4 regions of the Nonomuraea sp. H19 genome follow, and region 3 is predicted to be linked to each of the others. Evidence: riboswitches for the same ligand, from Rfam matches in the RefSeq annotation. Region 3 holds a riboswitch; each other region holds the start of a gene.
What was found. Region 3 has a riboswitch for cyclic di-AMP ahead of ACTMTI_RS15835 (C40 family peptidase). Riboswitches for the same ligand answer to the same signal wherever they lie in the genome.
Positions count from the first base shown of each region.

Region 1: linked by a shared signal. The riboswitch ahead of ACTMTI_RS30810 (CHAP domain-containing protein) and the one ahead of ACTMTI_RS15835 (C40 family peptidase) in region 3 are both predicted to bind cyclic di-AMP.
Region 2: linked by a shared signal. The riboswitch ahead of ACTMTI_RS12060 (hypothetical protein) and the one ahead of ACTMTI_RS15835 (C40 family peptidase) in region 3 are both predicted to bind cyclic di-AMP.
Region 4: linked by a shared signal. The riboswitch ahead of ACTMTI_RS12980 (C40 family peptidase) and the one ahead of ACTMTI_RS15835 (C40 family peptidase) in region 3 are both predicted to bind cyclic di-AMP.

Region 1 covers NZ_JBQHCV010000015.1:54,877-62,392, forward strand. Annotated here, with positions in the region: gene ACTMTI_RS30795 (STAS domain-containing protein) at 41-406, opposite strand; gene ACTMTI_RS30800 (sigma-70 family RNA polymerase sigma factor) at 577-2,256, opposite strand; gene ACTMTI_RS30805 (hypothetical protein) at 2,358-3,443, opposite strand; cyclic di-AMP (ydaO/yuaA leader) riboswitch at 3,708-3,851, shown strand; gene ACTMTI_RS30810 (CHAP domain-containing protein) at 3,863-4,528, shown strand; gene ACTMTI_RS30815 (LuxR C-terminal-related transcriptional regulator) at 4,536-7,112, opposite strand; gene ACTMTI_RS30820 (hypothetical protein) at 7,193-7,516, shown strand, end outside.
Region 2 covers NZ_JBQHCV010000005.1:69,898-77,413, reverse strand. Annotated here, with positions in the region: gene ACTMTI_RS12085 (efflux RND transporter periplasmic adaptor subunit) at 1-1,126, shown strand, start outside; gene ACTMTI_RS12080 (ABC transporter ATP-binding protein) at 1,123-1,836, shown strand; gene ACTMTI_RS12075 (ABC transporter permease) at 1,836-3,056, shown strand; gene ACTMTI_RS12070 (rod shape-determining protein) at 3,166-4,149, opposite strand; gene ACTMTI_RS12065 (DUF5302 domain-containing protein) at 4,492-4,692, shown strand; cyclic di-AMP (ydaO/yuaA leader) riboswitch at 4,859-4,994, shown strand; gene ACTMTI_RS12060 (hypothetical protein) at 5,167-5,949, shown strand; gene ACTMTI_RS12055 (alpha/beta fold hydrolase) at 5,994-6,839, shown strand; gene ACTMTI_RS12050 (DUF4032 domain-containing protein) at 6,853-7,516, opposite strand, start outside.
Region 3 covers NZ_JBQHCV010000006.1:365,126-372,641, forward strand. Annotated here, with positions in the region: gene ACTMTI_RS15810 (carbohydrate ABC transporter permease) at 1-590, shown strand, start outside; gene ACTMTI_RS15815 (carbohydrate ABC transporter permease) at 587-1,504, shown strand; gene ACTMTI_RS15820 (glycosyltransferase family 4 protein) at 1,535-2,620, opposite strand; gene ACTMTI_RS15825 (M48 family metallopeptidase) at 2,617-3,876, opposite strand; gene ACTMTI_RS15830 (hypothetical protein) at 3,963-4,739, opposite strand; gene ACTMTI_RS15835 (C40 family peptidase) at 5,027-5,536, opposite strand; cyclic di-AMP (ydaO/yuaA leader) riboswitch at 5,610-5,769, opposite strand; gene ACTMTI_RS15840 (NYN domain-containing protein) at 6,338-7,516, opposite strand, start outside.
Region 4 covers NZ_JBQHCV010000005.1:253,020-260,535, reverse strand. Annotated here, with positions in the region: gene serA (phosphoglycerate dehydrogenase) at 1-1,294, shown strand, start outside; gene ACTMTI_RS12985 (class I SAM-dependent methyltransferase) at 1,704-2,519, opposite strand; gene ACTMTI_RS12980 (C40 family peptidase) at 2,578-2,985, opposite strand; cyclic di-AMP (ydaO/yuaA leader) riboswitch at 3,161-3,301, opposite strand; gene ACTMTI_RS12975 (3-isopropylmalate dehydrogenase) at 3,402-4,448, shown strand; gene ACTMTI_RS12970 (branched-chain amino acid aminotransferase) at 4,662-5,759, shown strand; gene ACTMTI_RS12965 (Uma2 family endonuclease) at 5,756-6,298, opposite strand; gene ACTMTI_RS12960 (O-methyltransferase) at 6,466-7,110, opposite strand; gene ACTMTI_RS12955 (DsbA family protein) at 7,173-7,516, shown strand, end outside.

The sequences.
Region 1 (7,516 bases), on a different contig from region 3:
CAGGAACGCACTGACCTCGCGACCCCGGGGCCGGCCGCCCTCAGGCCGGCTCCGGCGGGTGGGCTTCCCGAGCGCTCAGTACGCCGGCGATCGCCTGTTCCACGCTGGGATGGATGTTGAGTGCCAGCCATACGCCGGTGATCTGCAGCACGCGGGCCGGCACATCATGGACGGCGGCCAGGTGGAGGGTCGTGTCCTGGGCGCGCAGGGTGGCGTTGAGACGTAACAGCACATGGAGGCCCATGCTGTCCATGAACGTCAGCCCGCTCAGGTCGAGCACCACCGGCTCACGAGGCAGGATCCGCTCGTGCAGGAAGGTCTCCAGTCTGGCGGCGTTGGTGGCGTCCACCTCGCCGGTCACGATGATCAGCACGCCGGCGACCAGGCGCTGACTGTCCAGGCTCAAGGGCGACATGGCGACCTCAAAAATGAGACGGATCCCCTTCCCCCGAAACTGTAATCACAGAAGCTAGTTACCGGAAAGACAGTTCCTCATAGGATCTTCCGGAGAAGGATCGGCAACACCGAGCGCGCCGCACAGAGCGTCGTGACCGACTCGCCGGTGCGCGTCCTGACTCAGGAGGCCGAGACCCGGGACCGCTGGGGCACGTCCACGGGGTTGGCCGGGTTGGCGCGGGTCAGGTACTGCGGGACGGGGGCGCGGTCGTTGCCGGTGTCGCGGGTCAGGCCGTAGCGGATGATCCCCTTGGCCCGGTCGGGCCTGGTGGTGATGTCGGCCCACACTTCGCGCCAGGTCTTCGGCGAGACGTTGAGGTCGACGTCGGTGGTGCCCTCGTTGTTGTGGAAGGTGACGGTGCCGTTCAGGTAGTAGAACTCGTTCTGCCACATCTGCTGGTGGCCCCTGGGCAGCTTGACGGGGCCCATCCAGGTGACGCCCGGAGAGCTCTCGTCGTCCAGGCGCCGGCCGCCGCCCGAGGCCACGTGGAACAGCTTGCCCTTCAGTCCCGTCCAGGTCGCGGGCGGGAAGTCGCCGGCCCTGTTGTGGTAGAGGACGCCCCACCTGACCTGGAAGTATCCCTTGCCGGTGAGCGTCACGTAGTCGCCCCGGTGGTTGATCTGCGGGGCGCCGCCGAACCGGGAGTAGTCATGTTTACCGGTGATCTTGATGGTGCCCTCGGGGCGTTCCGGGAGCGCGGCCGGGCGGGCGTTCTCCGGCGGCGCCTGGTCGACGGTGTCCACGGTGGTGCCGTACAGGCGGGGCCGGGGTTTCTTGGTGGTCTTGCGAGGGGACGGCTGGGTGGGAGACGGCCTCGCGGAGGCCGGGGACGAGGCGACGACGGCGGGGATGGCGGCCGGGCGGGGCGGCGGGTCCGGCTGGAGGGTGTACACGGCCACGGCGCTGCCCGTCACCAGCGCCGCCCCCACGGCCGCCACCGCGATGGGCTTGACCACGGCTGAGCCCGCCGCGCCGGCCGCGCCCGCGGCGCCCGCGGCCCCGGTCGCGGCGGCCTGGGTCTTGAGCAGCGAGGTGAGCGCGAATCCCACCGGCACCGCCACCAGGGTCAGGCCCGCCAGCAGCTTGTCGGCGGGCACCAGGTCGGCGTGCGCGTTCGCACAGTGCGGGCACTCCTGTACGTGCCGGGAGATCCGCTTGCGCCAGAGCCCGCTCGGCCTGCCGTCCCATCCTCCGAGCAGCGCCCGCAGCTCGCCGCACGGCGCGGCCAGCGCTCTGACCACGGCTCTGGAGGCCTCCAGTCGCTGCTTCATCCGCTGGACGCGGACGGCGGCGTGCTGCTCGGTCAGGCCGAGCCCGGCCGCGAGCTCGGCCCTGCTGAGCTCGCCCGCCACCTCCAGCCACCACAGCGACAGCACCTCCTGGTCGTCCGGGTCGAGCCAGCGCGTCGCCTCGGCCGTCTCCTTGCGCTGCCCGGACAGGCCGAGCTGCATGATCGTCAGCCCGGTGAAGTCGGCCGCCGGGTCGGCCATGCCCAACGCCTCGTCGAGCAGGGTGAAGGAACCGGCCCTCGCGCGCCGCCACTCGCGTACCTGGTTCATGGTGATGGCGACCAGCCACGACCTGAAGCTCTCCGGGGCCCGCAGTCCCGCCAGTCCTGAGACGGCCCTCGCCATGGTCTCCTGGACCACGTCGTCCACGTCGGGATGGCCGTCGAGCGCCCGGCCCGCGATGTTGTACACCAGCGGCAGGTAGCGCCGGACCAACTCGTCGATCGCCCGGGGGTCGCCGGACCTGGCGGCCAGCACGGTCTCGATCGCGTCGGACGGCTGCGCGTACATCCATCACCTCGATCTCTCGTCCCGCAGTCAGGAGACGGAGGGCCGCGGCAACAGATAACCAGAAATCACCCAAATAACTGAAATCCGTCACGTATCTGACGTCACCTGGGCGGTGCTGACCGCGTTTCTGCTGAGGGAGGTCCGCTCGGGCCGGGATCGGCCGACGTACGGTGCAGTCTGATGCCGAGCACGGAGGAGGCCACCAGGACGGCGCCCGCGATCATCACGATGAGCGAGCCGCCGACTACGCCGCCGGTCCAGTGCCAGATCGCCTCCGGCACGGCCAGGGTGAACCCGACCACTCCTGCCACGAGCAGCACCCACGCCCGTTCCCACCGGTACAGCACCAGACACCCCACGGCCACGGCGAACGTCAGCCCGTACGCCCAGGCCGTGGTCTCGTACCCGATCGCCTGCTGGCCGCCGACCAGGGCGATGGCGGCGCCGAGTCCGAGCCCCAGCCGCCGTTGCGCGATCACGCCGGTCAGCACCAGCGCGGTCCAGAGCACGCCGAGGGCGACGAGGGACACCCCGGCGGCCGGTACGGAGCCGCCGGTGATCTCGTCGGCGAGCGAACCGGTGGCCAGCGCGGCGAAGCCCGCGCACGCCAGCGCCCCGGGTACGGCGGGCGACACGACGTACCCGGCCACGGCCACGATCAGGCCGGCCACGGCCGCCACGGTGAGCCGATGATCGCCGGCGATCTCGCCCGCGGCCAGCGCGGCCGTTCCCGAGGCCAGCGCCAGCGCCACCGAACCGGACCGCGCCCGCACGGTGTTCCCGTGCGCCAGCGCCACCGAACCGGATCGCGCCCGCACGATGTTCCCGTGCGCCTGCGCCACCGAACCGGGCCGCACCCGTCCGGTGTCCCAGTGCGCCGGCAGGGCGGTTCCCCGTGGCCGGATGCCGCGCAGCGCGAGTCCGGCGGCGAGCAGCGCCGCCGTCGTGGCCAGCAGGATCGCGATCTGCGCCGGCCGGGCCAGGTCCGTCCACGACGTCCTCACGAGGGAGGCCGCTCCCGCCAGGAGCAGGCCGCCTCCGACGTACCCGGCCACCTCCGCCCACCGCGCCTGCGCGGGCCGTCGCGCCCCCTCGTCGAGCGCCTCCCGTACGGCCGTGGCCTGCCCGCTGGAGAGCACGCCTTCGCGCACGAGCCGCTGCAGCACTTCGTCGCGGGTCTTGCTCACCTCGTCCCCCTTCACATCCGGCGTCACCAGCCCCCTACCCGGCTGACGGAGCCATGCTGAAACCCGGTCAAAGGTAAAGAATTGCTCCCACAATCCCTTGCCAGACAAGGGATTTCGAGGCGGTTCTCCAAACCCGACTTGCACTCCGCTATGTGTATTTCTTACCTTTGAGGACTCGGGGCGCACCAATGCCGCTTTTTGCCGGCGTGCGTCCTAGATCTGCCGAGACCGTGATCTACCTGCGCAGGCGGCATGCCCGCAGCGTGGACACGGCCGCCGAATCCGCGATGTAAGCGGAACCGGGGACCCATTCCGTTGGGGTGAATCGGAATATCCGTATGGACTTCCGTAGGGCACTTCCACGCCCGAACCCGTCAGCTAACCCGGTAGGCGGCATGGAAGCAAGGAGCAATCCCAGTATGACCAAGAACGTACTTTCCCGTGCCTTCAAGCCGGTGAACATCTCCCGGCTCGCCGCCGGAGCGGCCGGAGCGGCCGTCGCCGCCACGTTCCTCGCCGGAACCCCCGCCTTCGCCGCGGACGGCCAGGGCGACCGTATGCCCGGCGCCCAGACCTCCCCGCAGCGCCCCCGTGACGTCACGGCCGACACCGTGGTGAAGGTCGCCGAGTCCCAGGTGGGCGTGACCGAGAACGCGGCGGGCGGTGGGACGCCGTTCCACAAGTGGTACATGTCCTCGCCTCGCGCGAAGGAGACCGCCGCCCGTGACGGTGGCAGCATCCAGGCGTACGCGAACGCGCCGTGGTGCGCCATGTTCCTCTCCTGGGTCGGCGAGAAGACCGGCGCCCGCCCCACCATGGGCTGGGACGCCTACACCATCACCTGGGCCCAGTGGTTCAAGGGCCAAGGGCATTGGGGCTCCGTGGCCAAGCCGGGCGCCGTCGTCTACTTCTCCTGGGACGACAAGAGCATCGGCAGCATCGACCACGTGGGCCTGGTCAAGAAGGACAACCGCGACGGCACGATCACCACGATCGAGGGCAACACCGGCAACGGCAAGGTGGAAGAGCGGGTCCGCCCCGCGTCCCATGTCGTCGGCTACGGCTACCCGCAGTACAAGGGCTGACGCCCGGTCATCCCGGCTCGGGGAGATGCAGGATCTTCGCCAGCTCGTCGCGCCCGCTGATCCCGGTCCGTTCGTAGACCTGGACGAGGGTGTTGGCGACGGTGCGCCTGGAAAGCACCAGCCGGTCGGCGATGTCCGGGTTGCTCAGGCCGGCCGCGGCGAGGTGCGCGATCTGGCGCTGCCTGGGCGTCAGCTGTGGCGCGGCCAGGCCGGTCAACGCGGGCGTGTGCGCGTCCTCGCACTGGCGAGCCAGCATCCAGGCCCTGGTCTCCGCCGCCCGCTGCGCCCTGCGCAGTCCGTCACCGCGGTACGCGGCCGCGGCCTGGGCGGCGGCTTCGGCGGCGGCCAGCGGCAGGCCGAGGCTCTCCAGCGACAGCGACACCGCCTCCAGCTCACCGGCGTCGCCGGCCAGAGCGGCACGGGCGTGGCGGGCGAAGACCGGGGCCAGCTCGCCCTCGAAGGTCCGGGCCAGCGCGGTGAGCCGGTCGGCCACCCGCCCGCCGGCACCGAGCCTGACGACGTCGTACAGCGCGAACAGCTCGTAGGCGGGCAGGTCCCGCGCCGCGTCCGCGGTCTCGAGCGCCGCCTCGATCCCGCCCGCGACGTCCCCCTCGGCGGCCAGCGTCCACGGCCGCACCAGCAGGAAGGCGAATTCCGGCAGGTGCCCGACGCGCAGCACGAACTCGTCGGCGAGCCGCAGGGTGGCCCGCATGGCGGGCAGGTCGCCGGTCAGCGCGTACGCCTGGCCGAGCTCGGCCAGGCACAGCCCCGCGTGGAGCGTACGCCCGCGCAGCCGCACGGCCGCCTGCCTGCCCATGCGGATGGCCTCGCTCATCCGGCCGCGCAGCCGGCACGTCCGGGCGCGCCACGCGCCGAAGGTGACGAGCGCGCGGTCCCACCCGGCGTAGTCCTCGCCGATGCGGTAGCCGATGCCGGCGTACCGCTCGGCCGCCGTCAGGTCGCCCGCCACCATGGCGGCGAAGGCGCCCGCCTCGGCCAGCGCCGCCTGGATCGACGGCAGCCCGTCGGGCAGGCGGCCGATGCGGTCGAGCGCCTCGTCCACCAAGGCCATGGCCTGCCGGCCACGCCCCTCGTGGGCCAGCACGAACGACTCCATCGCGGCCAGCCCGACCGACACCCGCGTGCCTGACGGGCCGATGCCGCGGATCTGCTCCATCGTCGTCCTGGCCTGGGCGAACCTCCCCATCAGATGCTCGATCGAGGTCCTGATGATCAGCACGCCCTGCCGCGACCCGCGGTCCGTCATGGCCGCCGCCGCGGCGGTCAGCGCGGCGCGCGCCTCCTCCTCCCGGCCGAACCCCCAGAACAGGTTGAGCGCTCGCACGGCCTCGTACTCGGCGCGTACCGGGTCGTCCATCGGCTCGCCGGCCAGGCAGCGCAGCACCTCCCCGGCCTCCTCGAAACGGTCGGCGTAGTTGAGCACGGTGGCCAGCGGCAGCCCGGCCGCGATCCCGCCGCCGGCGGCCAGCGCGGCCCGGCCGAGCCGGGCGGCCAGCTCCAGGTCCCGGACGTTCCGCGCGATGTGGCAGGCCCTGATGAGCAGGTCAGGGTCGTCGGCGGTGCCGCCGTCCAGCCGCCAGACCGCGATCCGCAGCAGCTTCTCCGCGGTCGGCGGACCGGCCTGTTCGGCGGCGTCGGCCAGCCAGGTCAGCACCTCGCGCCGGCGGAGCGCGCCGCAGCCGGCGCGGATCACCTCGCCGTAGAGCGGGTGCGCGAGCCGTACCGACAGATCTTGGCCGGACACCGTCACGAGCTGGCGGTCTTCCAGCCGCCGCACGGTCAGCGGCGAGGAGAGCGCGGTCAGCGCCGCGGCGGAGAGCGGCTCGCCGTACGCGATCAGCTCCAGCACGGCGCGCTCCTCCGCCGAGATGTCACCGATGCGGCTCTCGATCAGCTCGCGCAACCGCGTCGTCACCGGGATCTCGCCCTGCCAGCGCCAGATCCCGCGCCGCTCGACGAGCCCGCCGCCCGCCTCCCCGGCCAGGACGAGCTCGCGCAGGAACAGCGCGTTGCCGTCGCTGACGCGCCACAGCCGTCGGACGGTGGCCGCCTCGACCTGCCCGCCGAGCGTGGCGGCGAGGATTTGGCCGGCCTCGTCGGCCGTCAGCGGGTCCAGGTCCAGGCGCGGCAGCAGATCGTCCTTCCACAGCGCGGTCACCGCGTCGGGCGCGCGCTCCCCGGCGCGTACGGTGACCAGGACCCGGGCCTGGCCGCCCGCCACCAGGTGGTGGACGAGCGCGGCGGAGACCGCGTCCAGCAAGTGGGCGTCGTCCACGAGGAGCACCCGATGCTCGCCCGCGACGGCGTCGGCGGCCCAGCGCAGCACGTTCCCCCCGGGCGGCCGGGCCGGCAGCAGGTGGGCCATCGCGCCCAGCGGGACGCCCGAGGCGGCGGCCGTCGCCAGCACCCTGGCCACGCCGTTCGCATCGCGTACCGCCTCGGCCGCCAGCCGGCTCTTGCCCACGCCCGCCGGACCGGCCAGAACGGCTCCTCCGGCCTCCATCGCCGACTGGATGGCCGCCAGCTGAGAGGCTCGGCCTGCGAAGGGCCACAAGGGACGCACATGGGGATGGTAAGGCCGCGCGCCCACTTGAGTAAGGCATGCTCTGGTCAGGACATCACCGCGGCGGACAGGGTGGGGCCATGACCTCGATCTTGTCCACCGCCGACCTCACGCCCCTCGTGCGCCGATGCCTCCGCCAAGACGCCGCTGAGGTCGAGTCGTTCCAGGTGGAGCCCATACCGCACGTTGTGGGCACGCCCTCCACCGGCGGCCTGCGCCGGGTCAGCGGCACCACGACAGGCGGGCGCCGGTGGTCGTTCTTCGTCAAGTCCATCCACTCCGTACGCCACTGGCCGCACCTGCACCTCGTCCCCGAGGCCACCCGGGAGGCGTTCATCGCCGAGTTCCCCTGGCGCACCGAGGCCGAGGTGTACGCCGCCGCGCCGCCGCTCCCGGCCGGGATG
Region 2 (7,516 bases), on a different contig from region 3:
GGCCACCCTTGATGGGAAGGCGGAGCCCGACGCGACGCCTTCCCGGCCGCGCCGCCGTCGCGGCCGGGGCAAGGTGGTCGGCGGACTTCTGATCGTGCTGGCCGCCGCGGGCGCCGGCTTCGTGGCGGTGAACGGCACCGGCGTGCTGGAGGCCGGCGCGGGCCCGACCCAGTCGGCCGCCGTGCTGCCCCCCGCCACGGCCCAGGTGACCAAGCAGACGCTGAACGACACCATGGACGCCGACGGCGAGCTCGGTTACGGCCCGGTCACCACGGCGGTGACCAGGAAACCCGGCACGATCACCTGGCTGCCCGAGAGCGGGCAGCAGATCACCCGCGGCAGGTCGCTGTACCGGCTCGACAACAAGCCGGTCATGCTCATGTACGGCGACACGCCCGCCTACCGCGACCTCAAAATCGGCGCGGAAGGCAAGGACGTCGAGAACCTGGAGCGGAACCTCAGCAAGCTCGGCTACGACGGCTTCACGGTCGACGACGAGTACACGTACGACACCTACGAGGCCGTCCTGGAATGGCAGGAGGACCGCGGCCTGGACGAGACCGGCGTGGTCGAGCTGGGCCGGGTGGTCTTCGCCCCCGGCAAGGTACGCGTGGAGAGCCTGGAGGCCGAGGAGGGCCAGCCGGCCCAGCCCGGCCAGAAGGTCCTGACGTACACGGGCACGTCCAAGGTCGTCACGGCCAAGCTGGCGGCCGAGGACCAGCGGATGGCCAAGAAAGGCGCCAAGGTCGAGGTCACGCTGCCCGACGGCAAGAGCGTGAAGGGCAAGGTCACCGAGGTCGCCACGGTCATCGAACCGGGCGAGGGCCAGAACGCCGACCCCGAGACGCGGATCGAGGCGCTGGTCTCGATCGGCGCCTCCAAGTCCGCCAAGGGGCTCGACAGGGCGGCCGTGGACGTGACGTTCACGGCGTCCAAGCGCGCGAACGTGCTGACCGTGCCGGTCGCCGCGCTCGTGGCGCTCCGGGAGGGCGGGTTCGGCCTGGAGGTCATCGAAGGCGGCAAGTCCCGATATGTCGCTGTTAAGACGGGTTTGTTCGCTGGAGGGCGGGTCGAGGTCACCGGCGACGGGCTCACCGAAGGCATGACCGTGGGGATGCCGAAATGACGTACCCCATGATCGCGCTGACGGACGTGTCACGTACCTACCCCGGCGGCGTGGCGGCGCTGAGGTCGGTGTCGCTGCGGATCGAGCACGGCGAGATGGTCGCCATCGCCGGCCCCTCCGGATCGGGGAAGTCGACCATGCTCAACGTCGTCGGCACCCTCGACCGGCCGTCCTCGGGGAGCATCCACATCGACGGGCACAACGTGTCGAAGCTGTCCGACGGCCAGCTCTCGGCGCTGCGGGCGACCACGATCGGCTTCGTCTTCCAGCACTTCCACCTCGCCGCGAAGGTCCCCGCACTGGACAACGTGGCCGACGGCCTCATCTACACCGGTCTGAGCAGGACCGAGCGGCGCCGCCGGGCGGCCGCCGCGCTCGAGCGGGTGGGGCTCGGGCACCGGATGGACCACGAGCCGCACGAACTGTCCGGCGGCGAGCGGCAGCGCGTGGCCATCGCCAGGGCCGTGGCGGGCGATCCGCCGCTGCTCCTGGCCGACGAGCCGACCGGGGCACTGGACTCGGTGTCCGGCACGGGGGTGATGGAGCTGCTGCACGAGCTGAACGCGGGCGGCACCACCATCGTGATCATCACGCACGACCGGGAGATCGCCGCCGGCCTGCCCAGGCAGGTACGGATGCGTGACGGCCAGATCATCGCGGACTCCGCGAACGTCCCCTTGCCGGAGCCCGCCGAATCAGGGGTGGCGTGATGGCCGTCACAGAGGTGCGGCGTCCCCGGCTGTCCCCGGCCAGGATGCGGCCGGGCGACGTGCTGCGGGTCGGCGCGGTCGGCCTGCGCACGCGGCCGCTGCGGGCGTTCCTGTCCGCGCTCGGCATCGCCATCGGCATCGCCGCCATGGTCGCCGTGGTCGGGCTCTCGTCCTCCTCGGGCGCCGAGCTCGACCGTACGCTGTCCGCGCTCGGCACCAACCTGCTCACCGTCTCGTCCGGCACCACGCTCACGGGCGAGGCGGCCCAGATGCCGAAGGACGCCGAGGCGATGATCGAGCGGATCGGCCCCGTCGAGGCGGCCTCGGCGATCGGGAAGGTCTCCGAGGCCAAGGTCTACCGGTCCGAGCAGATCCCCGAGGCCCAGACCGGCGGCCTCAACACGTACGCCGCCCGCCTCGACCTGCCCGCCACCGTGGGCGCGACGCTGCGCAGCGGCACGTGGCTCAACCAGGCCACCGAACGTTATCCGGCCGCCGTGCTCGGCTCGTCCGCGGCCCAGCGCCTCGGCGTCGGCTCGGTGAGCGCGGACACGCAGGTCATCGTCGGGGGCATCCGGTTCAGCGTCGTCGGCGTGCTGAATCCGGTGGCCCTCGCCACCGACCTGGACAGCGGCGTGCTGGTCGGCTGGCCGGTGGCGGAGGACCGGCTGGACTTCGACGGACACCCGACCACGCTCTACACCCGCTCGGAAGAGGCCAAGCTGGAGGCGGTACGCCAGGTGCTGGCCGGCACCGCCAACCCGGAGGCGCCGAACGAGGTGGACGTCTCCCGCCCGTCCGACGCGCTGGCCGCCAAGCAGGCGACCAGTCAGGCGTTCGCCAACCTCCTGCTGGGCGTGGGCGCGGTGGCCCTGCTCGTGGGCGGCGTCGGCGTGGCCAACACCATGGTCATCTCAGTGCTGGAACGCCGCGCGGAGATCGGCCTGCGCCGCTCGCTGGGCGCGACCCGCGGCCAGATCCGCACCCAGTTCCTGGCCGAGTCGCTGCTGCTGTCGGCCATGGGCGGGGGCGGCGGGATCCTTCTGGGCACCGCGGTCACCATGGGGTACGCGTTCTACAGCGGCTGGCCCTCCGTGGTGCCCGCCTGGGCCACCGTCGGCGGGCTGGCGGCGACGCTGGCCATCGGCGCCGCGGCCGGGCTCTACCCGGCCATCCGGGCCTCCCGGCTGTCCCCGACCGAGGCGCTGTCCACGCCCTAGCCCCCCTTACGGCGCCACGGCACGCGGCATGCTGTGGCGCTATCCGGCGGCCGGACAGCAGGTGGTCTTGCCGACGATCCGGACCTCCGGCCCTGAACGCAGCATCCTGTCACGTGCGCACCTTGGCCCGCCGATCCGCGCGCAGCCGATCACTGAGCTTCGCGATCAGCCCCAGATCGTCCACGCACTGCCCGAGACCGAGCACCACGGACTCCGGGGGCCGCTCCGCCCGCCGTACCGGCATGCACAGCCCGGTACGCAGCCGCCGCGCCAGCCCGCGCAGCAGCGCCCCGCCTCCGACCAGTACCGCGCCCCGTTCCCCGAGGTCGGTGGCCAGTTCGTCGGGGCAGCGCTCCATGGTGTCGAGCGCCGCCCGCACGATGGACTCGACCGGCTGTCTGGTGGCCTCGTAGATCCTCTGTACGGGCACCCGTTCCGTGCGTTCGGCGCCGGTGTGCGGGTCGCGGCCGTGGATCAGCACCTGCCGGTGCAGCGGTTTCCACTGCGGGCCCGCGCGCCGCTTGGCGGCCTCCGCCTCGCCCTCGTCGATCAGCAGCCCGTGGTCGTGCTCGATCAGGGAGGCGATCGACCGGTTCATGGCGTGGCCGCCGCCGGGCGCCCTGCCGGCCGCGACCAGCTCCCCGTGCGAGAGGATCGCGACCCTGGCGGAGTCGCGCCCGATGTCGATGACCATCCGCCCGGCGTGGTCGTCGACCGGCACGCCCGCGCCGAGCGCCGCCGCCAGTGCGTGCGGGATCAGCAGAACCCCGCGCGCCTCGACCTCGAAAGCCAGGTCACGCAGCGCCGCGCGCTCGATCGCGTCGGCGTCGTCGGGCACGGCCATGACCATGCGCGGCCTGGCGAACGGATGCCGGTGCACCTTGCGCAGGAAGTGCCTGATCATGCGCTGGGCGAGCACGCCGTCGACCGGCAGGCCGCCCTTGATCGGCCAACACGGCTCGCCGCGGGCCGCCTCCGCGCCGTACCCGAGGATCCTGCCCGTGTCGCGGTCGCGCAGGACGGCCGACGGTTCGTCGAGCACGATGCCCTTGCCCTTGACGTAGATCCGGGTGCGCGCGGCCCCGAGATCCATCGCCAGATCATGGCCCAGGAGGCTCATCGCCGGACCGGGGGGTCGACCATCATGTCCGGATCCATTTCCCGACCCGCCCCAACACAACACCAGGAACAGAACGATTCCGCTTTACGTCAGATCGGCGGCACCCTCTACACCTCGACGGTCACCGCGGAGGCGGCCCTGATCATCCTGTCGCTCCCTGGTGGCGGGGGCCGTGATCGCCCTGGTGGCGCTGGTGGCGATGCCGAGCGAGCGGTTGGAGGCGCCCGCCGCGCGGGCGGACAGGGTCGAGGCCGGTTTCGCGTCATAAGCGGGGTCATGCGAAGCTGTGATAGTCCCAACACCACGGAGGTCCTCATGGCGGAAACACCGGAGCCGGAAGTCAGCGAAACTCCCGAGGACGAGATGAAGCGCAAGTTCCGTGAAGCGCTGGAGCGCAAGCGCAACCAGCACGCCGGAGCGGGCGCGGGTGGCAAGGACGTCGACCCATCGAAGATCCACGGGGCGCACGGTCCGGCTGCGAATAAAAGATCGTTCAGACGCAAGAGCGGCGGCTGAGACTGGGATCTAGAAGGGGGTACGGCGTGCCGTGCCCCCTTTTTCTTTGCCGACGAAGGTAGATCTTTATCCCGCTTCATGACGGTTCGATTGCGTTTGTCCATATTTGGCGGTTACAGTATCGCCCATTACCAGCCGGTGGCATGGACCTTACCCAGGAGGGACCAGCCGGTTGGCGCCGAATCCCGATCAGTCGGGAACCGGGGACCCAAATCCCCTGGGGTGAATCCGGCCGCGTGCCGGTAGGGCAGCTCCACGCCCGAACCCGTCAGCTAACCCGGTAGGCGAGATGGAGAGGACATAGATGTATCACCGCGTCGTACCCCCAGACAGCGTAGTGCTGACCGCCTGCTGAGCGGCCTGTTCCCCCCAGCCCTTCCGCGCTCCGCGTAGCGACCGCTCGGCGATCTGCCCGGCTACGCCTTTTCAGCGAGCGTGCGTCCCTTTGTCCCCTCGCGAAGGACTCACTACCTCATGTCTGCTCGTTTTGGCCTGCGTGCCCTCGCCCTGCTCACCGCCTCCACCGTCGGCGCGCTCACCATCGCCGGCACGGCCTGCGCCGACAACGAAGAAAAGGTACTGCTCAAGGGCTCGACCACGGCGTCCTACTTCTGGGACGACGCCTCCGGCCGCGCCGGCGACACCGGACTGCCTGCCAGCGGCAAGCCCATGCAGAAGGGGCTGGCGGCAAGTCCGAGCTGGCCGCTGCTCACCGAGGGCTACGTCATCTACAAGGGCAAGAAGCTGCCCTTCTTCGTCGGCGACCGCGGGCCCGGCACGCCCTCCAACAACGGCATCATGCTGGACCTGGACGCCAAGACGTTCGCCGAGCTGACCGGTGGCACGTTCAACCCCGACACCCTCCACGTCGACGGCATCGGCGGCCAGGGCCACATCGACGTGGACTACGTCATCACCAAGTGGGGCGAGGGCCTCGGCAAGAAGAACTACCCGGTCCCCTTCTCCTCCCGCGCCTGGGCCAGGCGGGACAACAACCCGGCCGAGCCCCCGAAGGTGATGGCCGAGAAGAAGTCGGCCAAGCGGGACGACAACCCGGCTGAGCTCGCTCAGCCCGTGGCCGAGAAGAAGCCCGCGGGTGTCAAGGCCGTGGCGGCCGCTCCTCCGGGCGAGGCGGAGGAGTCCAGCACCGTGGGCCTGTCCTTCGCGGCCGGCGCCCTGGTCCTGGTGGGCGGCGGCGCGGTACTCGGTGGCGCGGCGCTCGGTAGCGAGCGCATCCGCAAGTTCGTCAAGCGCTGATCAGCCCTTTACGGGCCGGAGACCAGAATGTCATTCTGGTCTCCGTGACCACCCGCGTAGCCGCGAACGGCATCGAAATCGCCTACGAGAGCTTCGGCTCGCCCACAGGACGGCCGCTGCTCCTGATCATGGGACTAGGCGCCCAGCTCGTCCACTGGGACGAAGAGTTCTGTGAGCTCCTGGTGGAGCAGGGACACCACGTCGTGCGGTTCGACAACCGCGACGCGGGCCTCTCCACGCACCTCCACGACCACGGCGCGCCCATGATGGGGGCGCCGGCGCCGTACCTGCTGGACGACCTGGCCGACGACGCGGCCGGGCTCATGGACGCGCTCGGCTGGCCCGCCGCCCACATGGTCGGCGCGTCGATGGGCGGGATGATCGCCCAGACGCTGGCCATCCGGCATCCCTCCCGAGTGCTGTCCCTTACCTCGATCATGTCGACGCCGGGCGCGGCGGTCGCCGCGCCCACCGAGGCGGCGATGGCCGTGTTGATGGCCGAGCCGGCCGCCGACCGCGCCGGCGTGCTCGCGCAGGCGCTGCGAACCTGGGCGGTCATCGGCTCGCCCGGCTACGAGCTCGATCGCGAGCGGATCACCATGATGGCCGGGCTCGCCTACGACCGATGCTTCGATCCGGCGGGCACGGCGAGGCAGCTCGCCGCCATCATGGCCTCGGGCGATCGCACGGAGCCGCTCGCGGGGGTGACCGTTCCCGCACTCGTGCTGCACGGTGAGGCGGACCAGCTCGTCCCCGTCGCGGCCGGTCACGCCACGGCCGCGGCCATCCCCGGCGCCAGGCTGGTGACCTATCCGGGCATGGGACACGATCTCCCGCGTCCCCTCTGGCCCGACATCGTGGCCGAGATCACCAAGCTGACCGGTCCCTGAGCCGGGGGACCGCCTACTGAGAAGCCTCGTTGGGCAGCAATGCCTTCTCGTCGGGCTTGTGCACGAGCACGTGGTCCACGTACGACTTCACCGCCGTGCCCAGCCCGACGTCGGCGTTCTCCTGCTCCGACAGGTACCAGCGGTGGTCGAGGATCTCGTGGAACAGCTGCGCGGGCTCCAGCTTCCCGCGCAGCTCCGCGGGGATGGCCTCGACCGTCGGCTGGAACACCTCCGCCAGCCACCGGTGCGCCACGATCGCCTCGTCCTCGTGCCGCAGCCCCTTGGCCACCCGGTAGCCGTCGAGGTCGTTGAGCAGCCGCCGCGCCTGGTTCTCCTCCACGTCCAGCCCGGTCAGCCGGAGCAGCCGCCGCTGGTGGTGGCCGGCGTCGACGACCTTCGGCCGGACGATCAGCCGCCCGGTGCCGACCTTGCGCCGCACCATCATCTCGGCCACGTCGAAGCCCAGCAGGTTGAGCCGCCTGATGCGCTGCTCCACGCGGTGCCAGTCCACCTCCTCGATGATCTCGCTCTGGTTGATCTCGTCCCACAGGCGGTGGTAGCGGGAGACGACGTCCTCGGCGGTGTCCATGGGGTCGATCGACGGGTGCAGCAGCCCACCGGCCTCCAGGTCGAGCATCTCGCCGAAGATGTTCGTGTGGGCGATGTCGATGTCGCCG
Region 3 (7,516 bases):
CGGTGCTGCTGGACCGGCGGCTGCGGCTGTCGCGGTTCTATCAGAGCGCGCTCTACATGCCGGTCGTGCTGTCGCTGGCCGTGGTGGGCTTCATCGCGCAGCTCGTCTACTCCTCCGACTACGGCGTGCTCAACGCGGTGACCGGGCTGAGCGTGGACTGGCTCGGCGACAGCTCGATCAACATCTGGGTCGTCATGATCGCGGCCGGGTGGCGGCACGTCGGCTACGTCATGATCATCTATTTGGCGGGGCTGAAGGCGGTCGATCCGGCGCTGAAGGAGGCGGCGGCGATCGACGGGGCCAGTGAACGGCAGGCGTTCTTCCGCGTGGTGTTCCCGACGCTGCGGCCTGTCAACGTGATCGTGCTGGTCATCACGGTCATCGAGGCGCTGCGGGCCTTCGACATCGTCTACGCCATCAACAAGGGCAGGAACGGGCTGGAGCTGCTGTCGGTCCTCGTCACCGAGAACATCGTGGGCGAGGCCAGCAGGATCGGGTTCGGCTCGGCGATCGCGGTGATCCTGCTGGCGATCTCGATGGGGTTCATCGTCACGTACCTGTCGCAGCTGTTCAAAGGGGAGGAGCGATGACGCTCACCGCACCCGCCTCCGCTCCCCCGGCCCAGTCGCGGCGCCCGCCCGTGCGCCGGCCCGTGCGTCCGCTACGGATCCTGCTGCACGCTTTCCTGCTGCTGGTGGGGCTGGGATGGCTGCTGCCGCTCGCGCTGGCGGTGTACGCGTCGCTGCGCCCGTACGAAGAGACCGCCCGCCTGGGGTACTTCTCGCTGCCCGAGCGCCTCACGCTCGACTACTACGGGGAGGCGTGGAGCCAGGCCGAGCTGCCCCGCTACTACCTCAACACGCTGATCATCGTGGTTCCCGGCGTGGTGATCACGCTGTTCATGGCGTCGTTCACGGCGTTCGCGATCGCGCGGCTGCGCATCCCGGGGCGCAAGGCGCTGCTGATCGTGTTCACCGCGGGCAATCTGCTGCCGCCGCAGGTCCTCATCACCCCGCTCTACACCGTCTACACGCTCATCCCGCTGCCCGCGTGGCTGTCGGACTCGCAGTCGCTCTACGACTCCTACCTGGGGTTGATCCTCATCCACGTGGCGTTCCAGTTCGGCTTCTGCGTGTTCGTCATGGCGAACTTCATGCGCACGATCCCGGAGGAGATCAGCGAGGCGGCGCTGGTGGACGGGGCCGGGGTGTGGAAGCGCTACTGGCGGCTGACGTTGCCGCTGTGCCGGCCGGTGCTGGCGGCGCTGTCCACGCTGCAGTTCACGTGGATGTACAACGACTTCCTGTGGGCGCTGGTGCTGATGTCGTCGGGCGACAAGCTGCCCGTCACCTCGGCGCTGAACAACCTGCGCGGCCAGTTCTTCACCGACCACAACCTGCTGGCGGCCGGGGCGATGCTGGTGGCGCTGCCCACGCTGATCGTGTTCCAGCTGCTGCACAAGCAGTTCGTCGCCGGGCTCACGCTCGGCTCCACCAAGGGCTAGACCGTCCGGTCCCTCATGCGAGCGCGGAGGTCAGAGGAGTGCGTGGAAGCGGGCGGCCACCTGCTCCCACGTCCATTCACGGGCGATCCAGTCGCGGCCGCCCGCGCCCATCTTGCGGGCCTTGTCCGGGTCGCTCAGCAGCTCCACGAGCGCCTGCGCGATCTCCGCGGGGTCCGTGCCGTCCACGACCAGCCCGGTCTCGCCGGGCCGGACGGCGTCCGGCGCCCCGCCCGACGCCCCGGCCACCACCGGCAGCCCCGTCGCCGACGCCTCCAGGAACACGATCCCGAGCCCTTCCACGTCCACCCCGTTCCACCGGGTACGGCACGGCATGGCGAACACGTCGGCGGCCGCGTAGTAGCCGGGCAGGCTCGCGGCCGGCACCGTCCCGGTGAACCTGATCGACTCGCGCCCGGCCGCCAGCCGCTCCAGCGTCCTCAGGTACGGCCCGCCGCCCACCAGCAGCAGGACGGCCTCGGGCACCGCCCGCAGCACCTGCGGCCAGGCCCTGATGAGCTGGTCCTGCCCCTTGCGCGGCACCAGCCGGGACACGCAGGCGACGACCGGCCGCCCGGCCAGGCCCAGCTCGGCCTTGGGCGCGCCGGGGTGGAACTGGCCGACGTCCACGCCGGGCGCGAGCCGTACGAGTTTGCCGGGCGGGATGGCGGCGACCAGCCGCTGGCGGGTGTACGCGCCCAGGTAGGTCACCACGTCGGCGTGCTCGCCGATGGCGCGGAGCACGGCGCGGAAGCCCGGGGCGCTCGCCCACGATGCCTCGTGGCCGTGGGTGAGCATCACCACGCGCCGCGCGCCCGCCCCGCGCAGCCGGGGCGCGAGCAGGCCGAGCGGCGCCGCCGCGCCGAACACCACCGTGTCCGCGCGGTGCTCGGCCACCAGCCGGGCCGCCCGGCGCGCCACGGCCGGCGTCGGCAGCATGAGCCGGGTCGGATGCCGCACGACCCGATACGGCTGGCGCCGGTCGAACTCGTCGCAGCCCGGCCAGGCGGGGGCGTAGACGGCCACGCCCGGCGTTCGCAGCGCGAGTCCGTGCACGAACGACTGGATGCCGCCCGGCCGGGGCGGGAAGTCGTTCGTGACGATGACCACGTTGGTCACGGCGCGGGAACGCCGTTCAGCTTCGCCCACGAGCGGGCCATGGCGATGCGCTCGGGGCTGGAGGGATGAGAGACATAAAGCACATATTCCACCGGATCCGGCGACAAGTCCGAAATATTGGTCACTGCCAGGCGTTTCTGCATCGCGATGAACGTGACCGGGTCCCTGGTGAGGTCGAGCGCGTGGACGTCGGCCCTGGCCTCGATGTGGCGGCTGATCAGGTTCTGGAGCGGGCCCATGATCAGCGAGCCCAGGGTCATGAGGCCCAGGAGCGCGCCGACCGCGCGCGGATCGGTGATCGAGGTGACGCCGGCGCGGCGGCGTACCGAGCCGAAGATCAGGAACAGCAGGATGGCGCCGAACGCGGCCCCGAGGCCGCCGATGAGCGTGCCGTAGAGCACGTCGTCGTCCTCGGCGTGGCCCAGCTCGTGCGCCACGACCAGCTCGACCTCGTTCCGCGGGGCCTGGAGCAGCGTGTCGTAGACGACGATCCGGCGCGTGGCCCCGAAGCCCGACACGTACGCGTTGAGCGCCGTGGTCCGGCGCGAGGCGTCGGCGACCAGCACGTCCTCGACCGGCACGCCGTCGCGCTCGGCCATGGCCAGCAGGTTCGTGCGCAGCGGTCCCTGAGGCATCGACGTGAAGTCATTGAACAGCGGCTCGAACACCACCGGATACACGAACGACGTCACCACCGTCAGCGCGAACGCCCCCGCGGCGGCCGGAATCCACCAGCGCCTGACCTTGCGGGCCAGCGCCACGAGCGCCAGCAGCATCAGGCAGAGCAGGAACGTCTCCACGCCGATGTTCTTGAGCCGGTCGGCGGCCCAGCCCGCCCAGTCCTGGGTGGACAGGCCGTAGTCGCGCAGCAGCGTCTCGAACCAGATCCCGAGCGGCCACCTGATCACCTCACTGATCGCGGTGATGACCACGACGCCCAGGATCACCCGCACCCACCAGGGGCCGCGCAGCCGGCCCAGGACCTTGGCGCCGAACGGGGTGGCCACCAGCAATCCCGCGAAGATGATCGTGAGCGCGAGCGACAGGTAGCCCGGCAGGCTGGTGGCCGCGTCGAACGCCTTCGCGCGGGCGATCTCGGCCGCGCTGAAGTCACGGGCGGGATCGGGCGGCCCCGAGGCCAGCACCCGCCACGGCGTGCTGAACGCGGCCACGGCCACGATCACGACGCCCAGCAGCACCAGCGCCACCCCTGCGGGCCTCCGCGGCCGCCCGTCGCCGCCGTCCTCTCCGGCCATGCTCCCCCTATGCTCCCGGTCCACGGGATCCCCCGGATCCGGATCCCCCGTCGAGACTCCTCCCTGTGTCACATCCTCCGCCTCTCTTACGCGAGCCGATCCCGTACGTAGTCGCGCCACCGTTCCGTCAGCGTGGCCGTGGAGAGCCCGAGCGAGGCGAGCGCCCGGTCGACGCCGGCCGCCTGGGCATCACGGTAGAGCCTCACCAGCGTCTCCTCACCGAACCGGTCGGCGAGGAAGCGACACGCCAGCCACGCCTCCTGGTACGCCCGTGCGAGCCGTATGGGGTCGCGGCCGTCCGCGGCGAATGCGGCCGGTCCCGGCAATCCGGGCGGCAACCGCCCAGCCCGCACCTCGGCGGCCAGCTCAGCGGCGGCGATCCGCACGGGCAGCCCGGCGTCCCGATAGCCCACGTAGTCGGCGAACCCCTCATAAAGCCAGGGAGGCAGCCGATCGGTGCCCGCCACGACGTGGGTGAGCTCATGCGTGAGAACGACGTCCTTGCCGATGGCATTGAGCCTGGCGAAGACCTCGGGAACGACGATCACCCTGCCGCCGTCGGCCACCGCCGCCAGCCCGTCGAACCTTCCGGCCCCGGCCAGCCGAGCCGCCTCCGCCGCGGAGTCCGGGACGACGACCAGCGGCCGCACGCTCCGGCGGAGAACGTCCGAGACCCGCCGCCCGGCGGTGTCGGCCCGCCGCGCCAGCTCCTCGAGCTCACCGCGCGGCGCACGGTGACCGACGACGACGGAACGCGCCCCATGCGCCACGACCACACCGTCGCGCCACAGGCCACGCGCTTCAGGGGGGAGAACGGGGGGTTCGGGGGCGCTGCCGGGGACGAGGAGCAGGAGAACGGCCATCGCAGCTCGTCGGCTCACCCGCTCGGACACGCTGCCCGATCGTAGTCGGCCGCCGACCTGGATCGCGCACGAAGGCCAGGCGGCGGACCATGGCGATGGCCCGCTGTGCGCCGTTGCGGCGGCTCGCCACGTGCGGGTCAGCGGGCGTCTTCCTGGAGGCCGCCGGCCACGTGCGGCGGGTGGCGTGCCGTTGGCTTGCCGTACGAGAAGGGAGAACCCCAGCGCACGACGGCGAGGGAGGTGCGGGGAAAGACAGAGCCCCGCCCGAGATCGGGCGGGGCTGTGAATTAAATACCGGGGCGAACCGCGCCGACGAACGACGACTTGCGCCATCCGCTCAGCTTGACGATTTGCACCCGATAGCCTGTCCGCGGCGAGTGGATCATCTTGCCGTTGCCGACATACATGCCCACGTGGCCGAGCCCGCTGAAGAACAGCAGGTCGCCTGGCTGGAGGTTCTTCCAGGAGACCTTCCGCTTGATGCGGGCGAACTGGCTTGCCGCCACGCGCGGGAGCTTCACTCCGGCCTTTTTCCAGGCGTACTGGGTGAGACCGGAACAATCGAACGAGCCGGGGCCGTCGGCGCCGTAACGGTACGGGTCACCGATCTGCTTCTTGGCCACGGCGATGGCCTTGCTGGCCCTTTCCTTCTGCCGAGCGATCCTGGCCGCCGCCGCGGACTTGGCCGATTTGGCGGTGGTCGCCGCCTTGGCCGTGGTGGCGGTGGTGGCCGAATCGCTCGTCGCCGCCCGCGCCGTTGGGGCATGGAGGATCAGACCTCCGGCCGTCACGGTCATCGTGAGCGCTACTCCGCTCAGGGCAAGGCGGGACAGACGGGGGTTTTGCAGGGAGGTAGACAGGATTTCTCCTTGAGTCTTCCACGAACGCCTACCGGGTTAGCTGACGGATTCGGGCCTGGAAGTCGCCCTACGGCGCGTTACGCGCCGATTCACCCCTGATCCCTGGGGAAGGGATCCATGGTTCCCCGGCTCCGTGCCTCCTGGCTGCACGGACTCGGCAGATCGCCGCCTCATTGAGGTGTCTATATGGGGATGTCGGCGGCGACCGACGGATCTCTATCTGATTCACATCGGGTGACCGATGCCGGTTCGCGACGGCATGGGTTGTCGCCGCGAGGCCAGAAGCTACGCCGAGAGGTCAAGGTTCGGCAAAACGCCAGTCAGGTTGTAAAGATCAGATAACGGGGCCAGTAAGGAAGGAAATCCCTGCTGGAACACCAGGTTTCGTTATGCAAATGTGACCCTGGTCACAATTCCTGGCGCAGGGGTTTGTAAGGTCCCAGATTGTCGCTTTTGTCACACTTTTCGCGCCGCCACCCTGAGCCCCGGCTCCCCCCTTCCGCCGGGCTGGCGCGAGTGTGCAAAGAGGAGAAGATGAGCCGGCGTCGGCAATGCGTGGCCGTTGAAGACCGAAATCACCCATCCTTGGACCCGGAAACGGGCCAGGATGGCAAGAGACGCTACGGGCGGACGGCGCCGATGATGGTGCTGCCGTAGTCGGAAAGCTTGACGACCTTGATGACGCCGCCCGTCAGCGGCGGCTGCGCCAGGTGCGCGGCCACCGGCACCCTCCGTTATTCAGGCCCGGCCCAGCCTGCGCAGCAGCAGAGCGGACGGAACGGGTCTGGCTCCCATCCGCATGACGGACTCGGCCACCTCGCGGTCCGACGACACCACGGCGATGGCCCGGCCGGGCGGCTCAGCGCGTACGAGCTGGCGGATGAGGTCGTCGGCGATCTCCCCCGGCGCGCTGAACAGCACGCGCACCCCCCGCGGCGCCACCACCTGGACGGGGGCGTTGAGCTCGGCGCCGTCGAACACCACGGTCACCTCGACCCTGGTCTGCGCGACCAGCCCGCCGAGCCCGGTCATCAGCCGGTTGCGCTGGTCGGCGAGCGTGAGCGTGCCGTAACCGGTTTTCGTGACGTTGTAGCCGTCGATGATCAGGTGCACCTGCGGCACGGCCAGAATCTGGTCGAGGAGCTGCGGGTCGTCGTCGGCCAGTGCCCGCGCGGGCACTCCGCGCACGCCGGGACGCTCCCCGGTGATCGCCGCGACCGAGTCGGCGGGCCGGCTGATCGTCGTGGGCAGGGCGAGCTCCCTGCGCAGTCCCGCGGAGGCGTCCTGCAGCGCGTCGAGCAGCACCCTGATGCGGGCGTCCTCGATGCTCCGGCCCTCACGGGCGGCCCGGCGCGAGGCTTCGAGCTGCCTTTCCACGTCGGCCAGCCGCTCGCGCAGCCGCCGCAGCTCGGCCTCGCCGGCACTGCCCGCGGCCGAGGCGGCGGTTCTGGCCTCCTCGGCCGCGTGCTCCATCTCCTCGGCCCGCGCCAGCGCGGCCTTGGCGCGCTCGCGGGCGTCGTGCAGCTTACGTCGTAGATCGGAGTTTTCCGCGCGGGCGAGCTTGATCTGCTCGCGCAGCCGGTCGGCCTCCTCCTTGGCGGCGCTCTTCTGCGCGGTGAGCTGCTCGCGCAGCCGCGAGACCACCTCCTCGCGCTCCGACCCCTCGGCCGCCGCGGCCGACTGCTCCAGGTCGGTGCGGGCGGCCTCGATCATCTCCGCCCAGCCGGGCGGCCGGGTGAGGTACGCAGCCGCGGCCACCAGCACGGGGTCGGCGGCGGGCGGCACGTTGCCGTCGGCCAGCGAGGCTACGAGCTCGGGCCACCCGGCGGCCACCGACTCGGCGACCAGCTCGCGGAACTTCTTGTCGTTCTCCAGCTGCGCGGCGATGGGCGCACTGCCCAGTTTGGCGCGTTTGCG
Region 4 (7,516 bases), on a different contig from region 3:
CACCAGCGCCGCCGAGCAGACCCTCGCCCTCATCCTGGCCAGCGCGCGCAACACGGCCCAGGCGCACGCCGCGCTGAAGAACGGGGAGTGGAAGCGGTCGAAATACACCGGTGTCGAGCTCGACGAGAAGGTCGTCGGCATCCTCGGCCTGGGCAAGATCGGCCAGCTCGTGGCGCAGCGGCTGCAGCCGTTCGGCGTCGAGCTGATCGCCTACGACCCCTACCTGCCGCCGGCTCGCGCCGCGCAGATGGGCGTCAAGCTGCTCAGCCTCGAAGAGGTGCTCAAGCAGGCCGACTTCATCACCGTGCACCTGCCCAAGTCCAAGGAGACCATCGGGCTGATCGGTGACAAGGAGCTGCACGAGGTCAAGCCGAACGTCCGCATCATCAACGTCGCGCGCGGCGGCATCGTGGACGAGGCCGCGCTCTACTCGGCGATCAAGGAGGGGCGCGTCGCGGGAGCGGGCCTGGACGTGTTCTCCAAGGAGCCGTGCACCGACAGCCCTCTGTTCGAGCTGGACCAGGTCGTGGCCACCCCGCACCTGGGCGCCTCCACCCACGAGGCCCAGGAGAAGGCCGGCACCCAGGTCGCGCGGAGCGTGAAGCTGGCGCTGGCCGGCGAGTTCGTGCCGGACGCCGTCAATGTCCAGGGCGGCGCCGTCGCAGAGGACGTCAAGCCGGGCCTGCCGCTGGCGGAGAAGCTGGGCCGGGTGTTCACCGCGCTGGCCGGCGAGGTCGCCACCAAGCTCGACGTCGAGGTGCGCGGCGAGATCGCCTCCCACGATGTGCGGGTGATCGAGCTGGCCGCGCTCAAGGGCGTGTTCGCCGGCGTGATCGAGGAGCAGGTCACGTACGTCAACGCGCCGCTGCTGGCCAAGGACCGCGGCGTCACCGTCGAGCTGGTGACCAGCTCCGAGAGCCCCGACTGGCGCAACGTGATCACCGTGCGCGGCGTGCTCGCCGACGGCCGCCACGTCTCGGTCTCCGGTACGCTCTCCGGTCCTCGCCAGATCACCAAGATCGTCGAGGTCAACGGCTACGAGATGGAGATCGAGCCGACGGCCCACCTGGCGTTCTTCACCTACGCCGACCGGCCCGGCATCGTCGGCGTGGTCGGCCGCCTTCTCGGCGAGCACAGCGTCAACATCGCCTCGATGCAGGTGGCCCGCGACGTCAAGGGCGGCAAGGCGCTGATCGCGCTGACCGTAGACTCGGCGATCCCGGCCGACGTCATCGAGCAGATCATGGCCGAGATCGGCGCGGAGAGCGGCCGCTCGGTGGACCTGGAGGACTGACCTCTCTGGGCGTAGAGCCGTCATCCGGAGCATTCCGGGTGGCGGCTTTTCTTGTCTCACCATGCGAGATGCTAGGACATCCAACGAGATGCCTCGGGTACTGTAACTACAAATGCGCCAGGTGTTCGTACTCATTACCTGCCGCGGCGGGGCCTGTTAGGGCAGGTCGACGACTCGCCGCGGGGTGGTGGCGTGTGTCGGCCGGTAAGTCCCATCCGATCCGGACCGTGAGATCAGGCCTTTTGGTCGGATTCGCGACCGGGGTCCGATATCCCCTTGGAACGCGCCCGCGAAACGAGATGAGAACCATGTACGAGATGTATGCCTGGAACCGCGCCGAAGAGCACGAGGACGAGGCCGCCGAGGCCGTCCAGACCGCGCTGGACCGCAGGGACAACGGCGGCGCCCCTCAGAATTCGAGCCGGTAGAACACCGCCGCCCGCTTCATCCCTGGCAGCGCCTTGGCGATCCGGGCGGCGATCCGGTGCGATGGCGGCAGGCGGTCGAACCCGTCGATGTCGAACGCGCTCACCGCGTTCAGGCAGCGCAGCCTCGGATGGATCGCCACCAGCTCGTCCGGGCCGTCGACACCCCACACCAGCGTGGCGCCGGCCTTGCGCACCGGCCTGTTGAGCTTCTGCATCCGAAGCCCGAGCCTGCTCACCGCGTCGAAGACGAGCCGGCCGCCGGGGAAGCGGCCCACGATCGCCCGGAGGAGGGCCCGGCCCCCGTCAGGATCGAGATAGTAGAGCAGGCCCTCGGCGACGACCAGCACCGGATGGTCGGCCGGGACCTGCTCCAGCCAGGTCAGGTCGGTGACCGATGAGCCGATCGTGTGGTAGCCGGGCGCCTCGGGGAACAGCCGCTCCCGCAGCTCGATGATCTCGGGGTAGTCCACGTCGTACCAGCGGACGGTGGGTGGCGGGGCCAGCCGGTGGAAGCGGGTGTCGAGGCCGCAGCCCAGGTGGAGCACGGTGGCCTCGGTGTGCGCGGCCAGGAACTCGGCCGCCCACCGGTCGATGAAGCGAGCCCTCAGCGCGACCGAGACGGCGAGGGCGGCGTTCATGCCGGTCTTGGAGAAGTCGTGATCGATGCGGTCGATCACCTCGGCGGCCATGTCGTCGCCGAGGATCGGATGCCCGGACCTCGCGTCCAGCGCCCGCCCGTGCAGAGTGGCGAGGAGCGTGGCCTTCTCCTCGGTGAGATGCACCTTCTCGGGTGGCATACCACCACGCTACGTCCGCGAGCGGCCCCGCGACGCGGAGCCGCTCGCGTCGCGCCTCCTACAGGGTCGCCGACTTGAGCATGGCGGGCGCCGGGGTGCGGCGCTGCTCCTTGAGTTCGGACCAGAGCCGTACGCCCTTGGGGTCGGGACGGACGGCGCCCACGAAAGAGTTCCTGCGCCAGCTGGTCAGGCGCTCCTCCTTGACCACGTCACCTGTGCGTGGCGCGTGGACCATGTGGCCGGGCCGGGAGATCATGCCCACGTGCCCGAGGTTGTGGAAGAAGACCAGATCGCCGGGCTTGAGGTCAGCCCAGCCGATTTTCTTGTCGAACGCTCCGTACTGCTGGCGCGCGGTGCGTGGCAGTTGGATCCCTGCCCGCTCGTACGCCCTGAGCATGAGCCCGGAGCAGTCATACCCGCGATTGCCGGTGCCGCCCCACACGTACGGGGTGCCGCGCTTGTGCATGGCGTACTTGAGGGCGATCTTCCAAGCGGGCTTGGGCGCGGGTTGTTCCTGGATGGGCTTGGCGTGAGAGCCGGTCGGAGTGATGGGGTCGTCGGTGGTCGCGGCCTGGGCTGGGGTGGCCAGGATGAGCCCGGCGGCGCCCGCCGCCAGGGCTATGGCGATGCGAGACAGGGGGGTGTCCTTCCATGCGGCCGACCGGGTTAGCTGACGGGCTCGGGCTTGGAAGCAGCCCTACGGCACGGGTGCCGATTCGCCCCAGGGAAAAGTGGGTCCCCGGCTCCACACAACGGCTGCGTGGATTAGGCTCGACGGACTCTAACGAAACGGTCAAAGAGGTGCAATACAGACAAAAAGCCGACGTCCGAAAAGTGAGATGATGTGTTCGTCAGTCGAGACGAGCCGGTAAGGTACCGCCCATGGAGTCGCGTAACATCCGCTTGGCCGTCATCCCCGGAGATGGCATCGGCACCGAAGTCGTGGCCGAAGGACTGAAGATCCTGGAAGCCGTCGGCACGAAGATCGAGCCAACCCACTACGACCTGGGAGCAGCCCGCTACCACCGCACCGGCGAGACGCTGCCGGACTCGGTGCTCGAAGAGCTGCGCGGCTATGACGCGATCCTGCTCGGCGCCGTGGGCGACCCCAGTGTGCCGCCGGGCATCCTCGAGCGCGACCTGCTGCTCCGCCTCCGGTTCGAGTTCGACCACTACGTCAACCTGCGCCCGGTCAAGCTGTTCCCCGGCGTGGAGACCCCGCTGGCCGACACGCCCGCCGAGGACATCGACATGATCGTCGTCCGCGAGGGCACCGAGGGCCTCTACGCGGGCACCGGCGGCGCCATGCGGCGCGGCACGCCCCACGAGATCGCCACCCAGGAGTCGCTCAACACCGCCTACGGCGTCGAGCGCGTGGTGCGTTACGCGTTCGAGAAGGCCATGACCCGGCCGCGCAAGAAGCTCACGCTCGTCCACAAGACCAACGTCCTGACCTACGCCGGCGACCTGTGGCAGCGCACGGTCAACCGCCTGGCGGAGGAATACCCCGAGGTCACGACCGACTACTCCCACATCGACGCGGCCTCGATGTTCTTCGTGACGCAGCCGGAGCGGTTCGACGTGGTCGTCACCGACAACCTGTTCGGCGACATCATCACCGACCTCGGCGCGGCCATCGCCGGTGGCATCGGCCTGGCCGCCAGTGGCAACATCAACCCTGAGCGGACCGCGCCCAGCATGTTCGAGCCGGTGCACGGCAGCGCGCCCGACATCGCCGGACAGGGCAAGGCAGACCCCACCGCGACCATCCTGTCGGTGGCCATGCTCCTCGACCACCTGGGCCTGCACACCGAGGCGGCCAAGGTCGAGCAGGCCGTCGCCGACGACATCGTGGAGCGCCTGGCCGGCTGGGCCGGCCGCACCACCCACGAGATCGGCGACGACATCACCGCGCGAGTATCCGGCTAGGACCGCCTAGCCCCGAAACGCGCCTGGTGGTCCGAAGAGGACTGCCAGGCGCTTTTTCGCGTCTGAACGGCTGAATTACCCCATAGGCCGCTTGCCATCCCATATAGCGAGACAATAGGAAGTACGAGCTGCCCCCGAGCGGCTGCCGCGCAGTCGCACATCCAGCAGTTTTCGGTAGATTTCGCAGAAGTCGTAGAGAGAAGGACCGCCGTCATGACCATCGCTCAGAAGCTCAGCTTCGACGTGCAGCTATCCGACCACGCTCGCACCGCGGCCGAGCGCGAGCAGGTACTGGCGAACCCTGGTTTCGGGCAGACCTTCACCGATCACATGATCTCCATCGACTACACCGACGGCCGGGGCTGGCACGACGCCAGGCTCATGCCGTACGGCCCGCTCTCTCTCGACCCCGCCACCTCGGTCTTCCACTACGCCCAGGAGCTTTTCGAGGGCCTCAAGGCCTATCGCCAGCTCGCCGGCTCGATCGTGATGTTCCGCCCGTACTCGAACGCCACCCGCTTCAACCGCTCGGCCGCCCGCATGGCCATGCCGGAGCTGCCCGAGGAGACGTTCGTGGAGTCGCTGGAGCTGCTCGTCGAGACCGACAAGGAGTGGGTGCCCACCACCGAGGGGCACAGCCTCTACCTGCGCCCCTTCATGATCGCCACGCAGGCGGGGCTCGGCGTCAACTATCCGTCGAAGACGTACAAGTACATGGTCATCGCCTCGCCTGCGGCCTCGTACTTCACCGGTGGCATCAAGCCCGTGTCGGTCTGGCTGTCCACCGAGTACACCCGGGCCGCCCCCGGCGGCACCGGCTTCGCCAAGTGCGGCGGCAACTACGCCGCGGCGTTCGTCGCGCAGCGGCAGGCGGTCGAGCACGGCTGCGACCAGGTGGTGTGGCTGGACGCCCACGAGCACCGGTACGTCGAGGAGATGGGGGGCATGAACCTGTTCTTCGTCCTCGGCGGCAAGCTCATCACCCCCGCGCTGACCGGCACCCTGCTGCCCGGTATCACCAGGGACTCCATCCTGTCGCTGGCCGGCGACCTCGGCCTGGAGACCGAGGAGCGGCTGATCTCGGTCGAGGAGTGGCAGAACGGCTGCGCGTCGGGCGAGCTGACCGAGGTGTTCGCCTGCGGCACGGCGGCCGTGGTGACGCCGGTGGGCTCGGTGAAGGGTGCCGACCGCTCCTGGACCATCGCCGACGGCACCCCCGGCCCGGTGACGATGCGGGTGCGCGAGGAGCTGGTCGGCATCCAGTACGGCGCCCGCCCCGACTCCCACAACTGGATCCACAAGGTCGTCTAGGCGTACAGCAGTTTCCCGGTGTCGAGGGCGAACTCCCACGGGGCGGGCAGCACGAGCGGCTCGCCCGCGCCCACGGCCGTCTCCCTGCCGTATCGCTCGCCCGGCTCGCTGAACAGCGTCGCCGACTCCTGGAAGGGGTCGATCACCAGGTAGAGCGGCACCCCGGCGGGCGCGTAGCCGGTCGGTTTGACGAAATAGTCGTCGTAGGTGCTGCTGGTGGAGACCACGTCCACCAGCAGCACCGTCGAATCGCCGTGGACGGCGTGGTCCTCCGCCATGCGCGGGGACGGCGGCACCACGGCGAGGTCGGGCACGTATCGGTCGGCCTGTTCCCCCAGGTGGACGGTGATGTTCGGCCAGATCTCCCAGCCCCGCGCGGCCGCCGGGCCTACGATCTGGAACAGCAGCCGGGACAGGACCGTGTTGTGCTGCCAGGTGCCGGATTCGTGGACGACGATGCGGTTCCCGGTCGTCTCCACCCGATAGTCCGGAAGCAGATCGCGGACCGTGCGGAAGCGCTCTTCGAGCGGCCTGACCATGCCACCGTCCTCACGTAGTCGGCAGGTGGCTCAGCGTATTGTCCGGCGGGGGCGTGAATCCAGGGAGTGCGGCCGCCTTTCTGATCACGGGCCCGCGGCGGCCGCGTCTTCCTGAATACAGCGGGCCCGCGGCGGCCACCTCTTCCTGATCACAGCGGGCGCGGCGGCTACTTTTTCCTGATCAGCGTCATCCCGTCGGCGACGGGCAGCATGAGGACGCTCACCCGCGGGTCCTCGATCACCAGGTCGTTGAACTGGCGGATCTCCACCGTCGTGACCTCCTCATGCGCCGGATCGGCCACCCACCCCCGGCGCAGGGTGTTGTCCGCGATCAGCAGTCCGCCGGGCCGCATGCGCTCGATCAGCAGCTCGTAGTAACCGGGATAGTTGCCCTTGTCGGCATCCAGGAAGGCCAGGTCGATGGTCTGGTCGAACGCGGAGAGCGTCTCCAGCGCCGGCCCGAGCGTGAGCGTCACCCGGTCCGCCACACCCGCCTCCGACCAGTAGCGGCGGGCGATCGAGGTCCATTCCTCGCTCACGTCGAAGCAGTGCAGCCGGCCCCCGGTGAGCCCGCGGGCGATGCACACCGACGAGTAGCCGGTGAACGTCCCCACCTCCACGGCCACCTCGGGTGCCACCAGCTGAGTGATCATGGTGAGGAAAACACCCTGGTCGGGGGAGATCTGCATGCCCGCGCTGTCGCCCGCGATCCGGACGGTCTCCTTCGCCAGCTCCTCCAGCAGGGGGTCGGGCTCGGTGGAGTGGTCGTAGACGTACTGAGCGACGGCAGGGTTGAGGAGGTATGCCTTCATGTGGCCATTGTTTCCGCTTCCGGTAGGGTCTGCGCGATCAATAAGGCGGAAGTGGGCGAATAATGAAGCGGTTGGTAGCGGTCGCGGTCGCGTGCGTGGCGATCGCCGTCATCGGGGTGCTGGCGTTCTGGGAGCCGCCGGGCGCGTCGTCCGACGGGGTACGGCTGACCAGACAGGTCGACGGCTCCATGGTGCTGGCCGACAAGGCCGGCGACGCTCCCGTGCTGGACGTGTACGAGGACTTCGACTGCCCGATCTGCAAGGACATGCACGCCAAGGTCGACGCCACGATCCAGCGGCTGGCGCGCGAGGGCAAGGTCAAGGTCGTCTTCCATCCCGTGACGATCTTCCAGGACGAGCCCATGCGCTCCAACTCCATCCGCGCCGCCGCGGCCGCGCGTTGCGT